One region of the Kitasatospora sp. NPDC058444 genome, then DNA from elsewhere that is predicted to be linked to it. Evidence: riboswitches for the same ligand, from Rfam matches in the RefSeq annotation. Region 1 holds a riboswitch; each other region holds the start of a gene.
What was found. Region 1 has a riboswitch for thiamine pyrophosphate ahead of thiC (phosphomethylpyrimidine synthase ThiC). Riboswitches for the same ligand answer to the same signal wherever they lie in the genome.
Positions count from the first base shown of each region.

Region 2: linked by a shared signal. The riboswitch ahead of ACFWP2_RS27510 (purine-cytosine permease family protein) and the one ahead of thiC (phosphomethylpyrimidine synthase ThiC) in region 1 are both predicted to bind thiamine pyrophosphate.
Region 3: linked by a shared signal. The riboswitch ahead of thiO (glycine oxidase ThiO) and the one ahead of thiC (phosphomethylpyrimidine synthase ThiC) in region 1 are both predicted to bind thiamine pyrophosphate.

Region 1 covers NZ_JBHXLL010000053.1:23,018-26,284, reverse strand. The annotation lists gene ACFWP2_RS34925 (SRPBCC family protein) at 1-163, shown strand, start outside; gene thiC (phosphomethylpyrimidine synthase ThiC) at 225-2,039, opposite strand; TPP riboswitch at 2,034-2,168, opposite strand; gene ACFWP2_RS34915 (DUF5326 family protein) at 2,385-2,585, opposite strand; gene ACFWP2_RS34910 (hypothetical protein) at 2,865-3,267, shown strand, end outside.
Region 2 covers NZ_JBHXLL010000030.1:101,905-105,171, reverse strand. The annotation lists gene ACFWP2_RS27515 (glycerophosphodiester phosphodiesterase) at 1-431, opposite strand, end outside; gene ACFWP2_RS27510 (purine-cytosine permease family protein) at 553-1,929, opposite strand; TPP riboswitch at 1,922-2,066, opposite strand; gene ACFWP2_RS27505 (S1C family serine protease) at 2,333-3,267, shown strand, end outside.
Region 3 covers NZ_JBHXLL010000001.1:380,386-383,652, reverse strand. The annotation lists gene ACFWP2_RS01765 (NAD(P)/FAD-dependent oxidoreductase) at 1-1,143, opposite strand, end outside; TPP riboswitch at 1,282-1,394, shown strand; gene thiO (glycine oxidase ThiO) at 1,398-2,573, shown strand; gene thiS (sulfur carrier protein ThiS) at 2,570-2,824, shown strand; gene ACFWP2_RS01750 (thiazole synthase) at 2,828-3,267, shown strand, end outside.

The DNA of each region.
Region 1 (3,267 bases):
CGGCCGGACGAGGTTCGTGTGGCACACCGATGTCCTGCCCGACGCTCTGGCCGCACCGATCGCCGAGGCCGTCGAGCACGGTTCGGCGGTGATCCGCCGCACGCTGGAGGCCGCCTCATCGGCCCCGACCGAACCGGCGCCCGCCCCGACGGCGGCTCGATGACACGACGGCCGAGCGCCGCCCCGGGGTCGACAGACACTCTCGGGACGGCGCTCGACGCGGGTCAGTCGGCGAGCGGCAGGTAGACCCGGTTGCCCTGGGCGGCGAACTCGGCCGACTTCTCGGCCATGCCGGCCAGGGCCTCGGCGTCGAACTCGGTGTTCACGGCGGTGGAACCGTCGCCGTGCTCGTCGCGGATCTTCTGGGAGATCTTCATCGAGCAGAACTTCGGGCCGCACATCGAGCAGAAGTGCGCGGTCTTGGCGGGCTCCGCGGGGAGGGTCTCGTCGTGGAAGTCGCGGGCGGTCTCCGGGTCGAGGGCCAGGTTGAACTGGTCCTCCCAGCGGAACTCGAAGCGGGCGTCGGAGAGGGCATCGTCCCAGGCCTGGGCGCCGGGGTGGCCCTTGGCCAGGTCGGCGGCGTGGGCGGCGATCTTGTAGGTGATCACGCCGGTCTTGACGTCGTCCCGGTTGGGCAGGCCCAGGTGCTCCTTGGGGGTGACGTAGCAGAGCATCGCGGTGCCCCACCAGGCGATCATCGCGGCGCCGATGCCCGAGGTGATGTGGTCGTAGCCGGGGGCGACGTCCGTGGTCAGCGGGCCGAGGGTGTAGAACGGCGCCTCGTCGCAGATCTCCTTCTGGAGATCCATGTTCTCCTTGATCTTGTGCATCGGGACGTGGCCCGGGCCCTCGATCATCACCTGGACGTCGCGCTCGCGGGCGATCCGGCCGAGCTCGCCGAGGGTCTTCAGCTCGGCGAACTGCGCCTCGTCGTTGGCGTCCGCGATCGAGCCCGGGCGCAGGCCGTCGCCGAGCGAGAAGGTGACGTCGTAGGCGGCCAGGATGTCGCAGAGCTCCTCGAAGTTGGTGTAGAGGAAGTTCTCCCGGTGGTGGGCCAGGCACCAGGCCGCCATGATCGAGCCACCGCGCGAGACGATGCCGGTCTTGCGGCGCGCGGTGAGCGGGACGTAGCGCAGCAGCACGCCGGCGTGGACGGTCATGTAGTCGACGCCCTGCTCGCACTGCTCGATGATGGTGTCCCGGTAGACCTCCCAGCTCAGCTCCTCGGCCTTGCCGTCCACCTTCTCCAGCGCCTGGTAGAGCGGAACAGTGCCGATCGGCACGGGGGAGTTGCGCAGGATCCACTCGCGGGTGGTGTGGATGTTGCGCCCGGTGGAGAGGTCCATGACGGTGTCGGCGCCCCAGCGGGTCGCCCAGGTCATCTTCTCCACCTCCTCCTCGATCGAGGAGGTGACGGCGGAGTTGCCGATGTTGGCGTTGATCTTCACCAGGAAGTTGGTGCCGATGACGGCCGGCTCCACCTCCGGGTGGTTCACGTTGACCGGGATGACGGCCCGGCCACGGGCCACCTCGGCGCACACGTACTCGGGCGCGAGGCCCTCGCGCAGCGCCACGAACTCCATCTCCGGCGTCACCACGCCCCGCTTGGCGTAAGCGAGTTGGGTGACGGCGACACCGTCGCGACCGCGCAGCGGGCGACGCGGACGGCCGGGGAAGACGGCGTCCAGGTTGCGCAGGTTCCCGCCGCGCGGCGAGGTGTGCTTGATCCCGTCGTCCTCGGGGCGCGGCTCGCGGCCGTCGTACTCCTCGACGTCGCCGCGCTGGCGGATCCAGGCGTCCCGCAGCGCGGGCAGGCCGCGCCGCACGTCGGGCTCGAAGGACGGGTCGGTGTACGGACCGGAGGTGTCGTACAGCGGGACGGTCCTGCCGTTGGTGAGCCGCACCTCGCGGTACGGAACGCGCAGGTCGGGACGCGATCCCTCGCGGTGGGCCTTGCGCCAGGCCGGAGTCGGGTAGCCGGTGCGCTCGCTGCTGGGGGCGCCCTGGGCAGACTGCGGCTGTGCTTCGAACGTGGTCATCTGACCTCTACTCCCTACGCCGGCATTACCCGGTCAGGTTCCTGCGGTCGACGCAGCCGTCGGTCCGTCCGTCGACGTCCCGGTCAGCGTCCTCTCAGCCCGGTGCTCCGAGCTCCCGCGTCGCAGGCGGTGTTGCCTGCACACGACGCCCAACACGGTAGCGAGCGGATCGCCGCAGGTCCAGAGCACCCCACCCCTCCCGGCCGGCCGCTCCGCCCCGTCGGCCGTCCCACCGTCTCGTCGGCCCGGCGGCCGTCGCGTCGGCCCGGCGCCGGAGAACGGCCGAGGCCCGGCTTCCCCTGGTGTGGGGAGGCCGGGCCTCAGGGCGGCGTTGCGGGGTGCGGGTCAGCTCTTGGCGGCCTTCTTCACCAGGACCACCACGGCGGCGGCGATGCCGACCACCACCAGGAGCTTGATCACGATCGAGAGCAGTGCGCCGACGACGCCGAACACGAAGGCGACGATGTTCCAGGCCAGCACCAGGACCAGCACCGGGATGACGATGTTGCGCACCCAGGAGGGCAGCGACTTCCAGAGCTCAGCCATGTCGGTTCCTCTTCTCCCCTCGGGTCGGCCGCCGTCCGGTGCCGCATCCCGCTTGCTTTCGGTACTTCGATCGTACGGTGGCGCGAGTGCCGGAACGAGGCCCAACGGCCCGGAGAGAACCCCGAGATCACCCCGACCCCGACCCCCCGGGTGACCCCCGAGAATTCCGGCGGCGGCGCACAACCCCGGGCGTTCCCAAGCGTCCAACCAGTGCCGTGAGAACGCCCGTCCCGGCGCCATCGACCAGGGGAGAACCTGATCATGCGGGCCAGAACAGCCATGTCCACAGCCGCCCTCGCAGCGTTCCACCTGACCGTGGCGGCCCTCGCCGCGGTCCCGGCGAGCGCGGTCCCGGCCGCCGTGCCGGCAACCGTGCCGGCCGCGACCGCCGCCGCCGACGTCACCGCACCGGCCGGGTTCGTCGGGATGTCCCCGACCCGGGTCCTGGACACCCGTTCCTTCGACCAGACCCCGCGGCACAACCACTTCGGACCGCTCAAGGAGGGCGAGTCCTACAGCACCCCGCTCGCGCAGCACTGCGCCGACCACCCGCCGATGTCCTGCGGCTCCGTCGTGCCGACCGACGTCACGGCCGTGATGGTCAACCTCACGGTGACCGACCCGACCGCCGACGGCTACGTCACGCTCGCCTCCACCGCCCAGGCGGGCACCAGGCCCACCA
Region 2 (3,267 bases), on a different contig from region 1:
TGGGCCTCCACCCGGCCGCGGAAGCGCACCGGGTGCTTGGTCTCGATCGCCAGGTCCACCGGGCGGCCGCACTCCACCACCAGCTCCAGCAGCCGGTCCAGCCGCAGTACGCCGCGCAGCTCCGGGTCGACGCTGGGGCGGCCGGTCTTCCAGGCGCCAAAGTCGTACGCCTCCAGCTCGGCGAGGGTCATCGCCGAGACGGTGCCCCGGCCGTCGGAGACCCGGCCGATCCGGCGGTCGTGCACGCAGACCAGCACGCCGTCGGCGGTGACCCGGACGTCGCACTCCAGCGCGTCCGCGCCCTCGTCGAGCGCGCGCCGGTAGGCCGCGAGGGTGTGCTCGGGCAGGGCGTGGGAGGAACCGCGGTGGGCGATCACCTGGACGGACGACACGGTGCGCGCCTCCGGCGAGGACAGGTCTGGGCTGGTCACAGGCCCAACGATAGGTGGCGCAGGTGAAGCACGGACAAAGACGGCCCCAACCTGTGGGGCCGTCTCCGGTCCGCGGGGCCCTCCCGGCCCCGGTTCCTCCGGCGCGGGAGGGCGGGTCCGCTCAGGGCCGGACGGCGCGTCCGGCGAGCGGGGTGAGCGCCCAGGTGACCAGGGCGGGCACCAGGAAGGCGAACAGCGAGGCGGAGGTCCACTCCTGCGGGGTGAAGTGCAGCGCCTCCTGGGCGGAGGTCCAGAAGTCCACCCACCAGTCGGCCACCTTGGTCGGCGCGATGAACTGGTAGACCGCGAAGCCCAGCGCCCACGGCAGCAGCATCAGCCAGCGGGAGGGGGCGTCGGCGGAGAGGTTCCAGCCGCGCCGGCCGGCGCCGAGGAAGTAGTCCACCGCGAGCACCGCCAGCAGCGGCACGAACACCGAGCCGATCAGGCCGAGGAAGCCGTAGTAGGTGTCGGTGAACTCGTCGATCTGCAGGGCCAGCACGGTGGTCAGCGCGCCGATCGCCCCGGAGAGCACCCGGCGGTCCACCTTCGGCAGCAGGTTCTGCACCGACATCGCCGTCGAGTAGACGTTGGCGAAGGACTGGTCCGTCTCGCGCAGCACCAGCACCAGCAGGAACAGCCAGCCGGCCCAGACCCCGAGGAAGGAGTCGAAGATCCGGTTCGGGTCGCCGTCCGACTGCAGCAGCGCCATCAGGCCGAGGACGTAGCACCAGACCTGGGCGATCGTGTAGCCGGAGAAGCTGCCCCAGAACGCCGAGCGCGGGGTGCGCGAGTGCCGGGTGTAGTCGGCGGCCAGCGGGACGAAGGAGACCGACACGGCGATCATCGCGTCCGTGGCGCCCAGGAAGCCGTGCCAGTGGCCCGCCCCCGGGTCCGGCACGCCCTGGCGGCCCAGCTGGACGGTGAAGTACACCATCGCGACCGCGACCGCCCCGGCCACGAAGCGGCGCAGCACCGCGATCGAGCCCAGCGGCCAGATGGTCAGCGCGGTGGTCAGCGCGCCCGCCAGCAGCACGAACAGCCAGCGGTAGCCGGTGGTGTGCCCGACGGTCTGCGCGCCCGCCGAGATGGTCAGCAGCTCGAACACGCCCCAGCCGATGCACTGCACGATGTTCAGCACCGTCGGCAGGTACGACAGCCGGGTGCCGAACAGCCCGCGCAGGTTCGCCATCGCGGGGGCGCCGGTGCGGGCGCCGATCAGCGAGGCCACGCCGAGCATGGCGGTGCCGACCGCCGTACCGACCGTGATCGCGGTCACCGCGGCGGCCAGCGACAGCTCGCTGCCGGGGGCTCCGAGCACGGTGGCGGCGGTGGAGAAGCCGATCAGGCTGACGCCCAGGTTCATCCAGAGCGCGAAGTGGTCCCGGAAGCGGAGCGTGCGCGGCGGCTCGGTGTCCAGCACCAGCGGCGCTTCGACGTGGTCGGGGCGCTCCAGGACGGCGCTCGCGCCCGAAGAAGAGGATGGCGAAGCAGGCGGCATGGCCGATACTCCCTACGCCGGCATTACCCGGACAGGTTCCGGCGGTCAGCGCCCCCTCGAACGTCCGTCACTCGCGTGGCGTACGGTCGACATGCGCACTCTCAGCCTGGTGGGTCCAAGCTCCCGCGTGTCAGTTTGGAGCGACAGGCTAACCGGCACGGGGGCGAACACCCAAGGCCGAGGGCATGCGGTCCGCATCGCGGGACGCCCGGCGGGGGAGGGGAGCCTCGGCCGTCGGTACCGGCGTCGGTGCAGGTGGCGGTGCGGGTGTGGGTGCGGGTGTGGGTGGGATGTCGGTGCCGGCTAAGGATTCTTATGAGTTCTTCAGAGGGGTCCTTACGGCAATCGAATCGACAGTGCGAAAAACTATGGTCCTTGGTTCTGCCAGCTATGGAGGTCGTCCGTGAGCACCGAGCGCGAGGTTGGGCCCACCGGGCCGCAGGGGGAGCAGCCCGCGGGCCTGGGGGCGGCCGAGTCCGCTTCCGAGGGCCCCGCGCAGGGCGGGCACCAGCCGACCATGGCCTTCCGTCGGGTGCCCGAGCCGGAGTCGGGCGCCGTCGAGGCCGCTGCCGGCGGTGCGGCTGCCGTTGAGGCGGCGCCGCCCGTCGACGCCGTCGCGGCCGACGCCGCTGCGGCTGAGGGTGGGCACAAGCCCACCGTCGCCTTCACCAAGGTGCCCGCGCCGGAGGCCCCCGCTGCGCCCGCTGCGCCCGCCGCGCCCGTGGCGCCTGCCGCGCCCGCCGCCGAGGAGCCGGCCGTCGACCCGTCCACCGGCTACATCGACGCGCCGCCGCCGGTCCTGCCGCCCGCCCCGCAGGCTCCGGTGGCCCCCGCCGCCGCGCCCGCCGCCCCGGCCCTGCCGCCGGCCGGCAACCCGTACGCCACCCCGACCCACGGCGTCCCAGCCGCCGGCGCGCACGAGGGGTACGGCGCCGCTCCGGCCGTGCCCGCCGCCCCCGCCGCGCACGGCCACCACCCCTTCGGGGCCGGCCAGCCGCTCGGCGGCTGGGGCCCCGCCCACGACTCCACCTCCGGTGGCGCGGGCTACCCCGGTGGCCCGGCGGGCCCGCTCGGCTACCCGGCGGACCACTTCGGCGGCCCGGCCGGCCCCGGCGGCCCGCGCAAGAAGCGCGGCGGCCTGGTGGCCCTGATCGCGGCCGTCGCGCTGGTCGCCGGTGTGGCCGGCGGCGCGCTCGGCGTGAGCGTCGCCGACCGCGCCGAGAGCAGCAGCTCCGCGAACGACCACCGCAGCACCACCGTCCAGGCCAGCGACACCCAGAAGAACGAGCCCGCCCCCGGCTCGATCGCCGCCATCGCGCAGAAGGCGCTGCCCAGCGT
Region 3 (3,267 bases), on a different contig from region 1:
ACCGCGCTCGATCAGCTTCCGCCCCTGGGTGAGGTCGCGCGGCCGGTCCACGGCCAGCAGCGCGCTCGGCACGCCGTCGCGCAGCCAGAGCACCGACCAGTCGGCGTCCCCGGGGGCGCCGCGCCACAGCACCTCGTCGCCCTCGGCGTGCCGGCCGGCGTACTGGACCATCCGGCCGAACTGCTCGGACCAGAAGTACGGCACCGGGTCGTAGTCCGGCGCGTCCGCGCCCAGGACGGCGGCGGCCACCGCCGCGCCGGACTGCAGGGCGTGGTCCCAGTGCTGGACGGCCAGCCGGGCACCGGCCCGGGCCGAGGGGTAGCTGACGCAGTCGCCGGCCGCGAACACGCCGGGCACCGAGGTGCGCAGCCGCCCGTCCACCACGACGGCACCGGCCGCGTCCAGCTCGACCCCGGAGCCGGCCAGCCAGCCGGTCGCGGGGCGGGCCCCGATGCCGACCACCACCTCGTCGGCGGGCAGGTGCGAGCCGTCCGCCAGCAGCACCGCGCCCGGCTCGACGGCGGCCACCCCGACCCCGCAGCGCAGGTCGACCCCGGCCTCGGCGTACCAGGCGGCCATCGCCGAACCGATCTCCGTCGGCAGCGCGCCGGGCAGCGGCGCCGGGCCGGCCTCCACCACGGTCACCTCGCAGCCCGCCGCCCGGGCCGCGGTGGACACCTCGGCGCCGATCCAGCCGGCGCCGACCAGCACCAGCCGCAGCCCGGGGCGCAGCAGCGCGCGCAGGGCCAGGGCGTCGTCCAGGGTGTGCAGCAGGTGCGCGCGCTCGGCGCCGGGCAGGGCCCGCGGGACGGCGCCGGTGGCGATCACCAGCGAGCCGTACGGGAGGTCACCGCCGTCGGTGCGCAGCACGCCGGGGGTGAGGCCGGTGGCGCGGCGGCCGGTGAGCAGTTCGATGCCGAGCCGGTCGTAGTCGATGTCCAGGGCGGTGGAGTCGGCCTTGCCGAGCAGCACGTCCTTGGAGAGCGGTGGCCGGTCGTACGGTGCGTGCGGCTCCTCGCCGACCAGCACGATCCGCCCCTGCCGGCCGCCCTCCCGCAGCTTGAGGGCGCACTGCGCCCCGGCCAGCCCGGCTCCGACGACGACCACCTGATCCGTTCCGCTCAGCTCTGCCACGCCCGTCACTGTACCCAGGGCCCGGCCGGCGGCCGTGGGCTCTCCCCCGGCTTCCGCCGCCCCGCCGTCCGCCCGCCGTCCGCCGTCCGCCCCGCTCTCCGCCCTGCGTACGGGCCTTCGGCCGGGCCGACCCCCGGCGTTATGGTGGTGGCACCACACGGGAGCCCGGCGTACCGGGCTGAGAGGCGGGCTGGCACGGCCCGCGACCGTCCGAACCTGATCCGGGTCATACCGGCGAAGGGAGCAGAGCAGCCTTGTCACGCTTGCCATCAGACGGCCGCGCCGACGTGCTGGTGATCGGCGGGGGCATCGTCGGCCTCGCCGTCGCCTGGCAGGCCGCGCGGCGCGGCCTGCGGAACGTGGTCGTGGTCGACCCCACCCCCGGCGGCGGCGCGGGCCGGGTCGCGGCCGGCATGCTCGCCCCGGTCACCGAGCTGCAGTACGGCGAGGAGCCGCTGCTGCGCCTCGGGATGGCCTCGAACGAGCGGTACGCGGCCTTCGCCGCCGAACTCACCGAGGCCAGCGGCGGCCTGGACACCGGCTACCGCCGCTGCGGCACGCTCGCCGTGGCGCTGGACTCCGACGACCGCGAGGAACTGCGCGAACTGCACGCCTTCCACCAGCGGCTCGGCCTGGACTCGGCCTGGCTGACCGGTCGGGAGGCCCGCAAGCTGGAGCCGATGCTCGCCCCCGGGGTGCGCGGCGGCCTGCACGTGGCCGAGGACCACCAGGTGGACGGCCGCCGGCTGCTGGATGCCCTGCTCGCCGCCTGCGAGCGCGCCGGGGTCGCGATCCGTCCGGCCGAGGCCGTCGAGCTGCTGGTCGAGGGCGGCCGCGCGACCGGCGCCCGGCTCTCCACCGGAGGCCGGGTGAGCGCCGGGCAGGTCGTCCTCGCCGCCGGCCCGCACAGCCACCGGCTGCCCGGCCTGCCCGACGGGGTGCTGCCCGCGATCCGCCCGGTGAAGGGCCAGGTGCTGCGGCTGCGCGTCCCGGACGCCTACCGCCCGTTCCTCTCCCGCAACGTCCGCGCCGTCGTCCGAGGGCAGCACCTGTACCTGGTGCCGCGCGAGAACGGCGAGCTGGTCGTCGGCGCGACCACCGAGGAGCAGGGCTACGACACCACCGTCACCGCCGGCGGGGTGTACGAACTGCTGCGCGACGCCCACGAGTTGGTCCCAGGGATCACCGAACTCCCGCTGCTGGAGACCTCCGCCGGGCTGCGCCCCGGATCGCCCGACAACGCCCCGCTGCTGGGCCCGACCTCGCTGCCCGGGCTGGTCGCCGCCACCGGCCACTACCGCAACGGCGTCCTGCTCACCCCGGTGACCGCCGACCTGGTCTCCGAGTACCTGGCCACCGGCGAAGTCCCGGACCTCGCACGGCCGTTCGCGCCCACCCGGTTCTCCCCCGACCACTCCACCACGAAGGCCTGCGCATGACCGAGATCACCCCCGACGAGATCTCCCCGGACGAGATCGCCCTGGACGAGATCGCCCTGACCGTCAACGGCGAGTCCCGCCGGGTGTCCGCCACGACCACCCTCGCCGAGGTGGTGGCCTCGATCAGCAAGGCCAACACCGGTGTCGCCGCCGCGCTCAACGAGGCCGTGGTGCCGCGCAGTTCGTGGTCCGGGACGGCGCTGAGCAGCGGCGACCGGATCGAGATCCTCACCGCCGTCCAGGGAGGCTGAACCATGGCCGACGACCTGCTGACCATCGCCGGGACGACCTTCTCCTCCCGGCTGATCATGGGCACCGGAGGCGCGCCCAGCCTGGAGGTCCTGGAGCGCGCGCTGCTCGCCTCCGGCACCGAGCTGACCACCGTCGCGATGCGCCGGGTCGACGCCACCACCCAGGGCTCCGTGCTCGACGTGCTGACCCGCAACGGCATCCGGGTGCTGCCCAACACGGCCGGCTGCTTCACCGCCGGCGAGGCCGTGCTGACCGCCCGGCTGGCCCGCGAGGCGCTCGGCACCGACTGGGTCAAGCTGGAGGTGATCGCCGACGAGCGCACCCTGCTGCCCGACCCGATCGAGCTGCTGGACGCCGCCGAGACGCTGGTCGACGACGGCTTCACCGTCCTGCCGTACACCAACGACGACCCGGTGCTGGCCCGCAAGCTGGAGGACGTCGG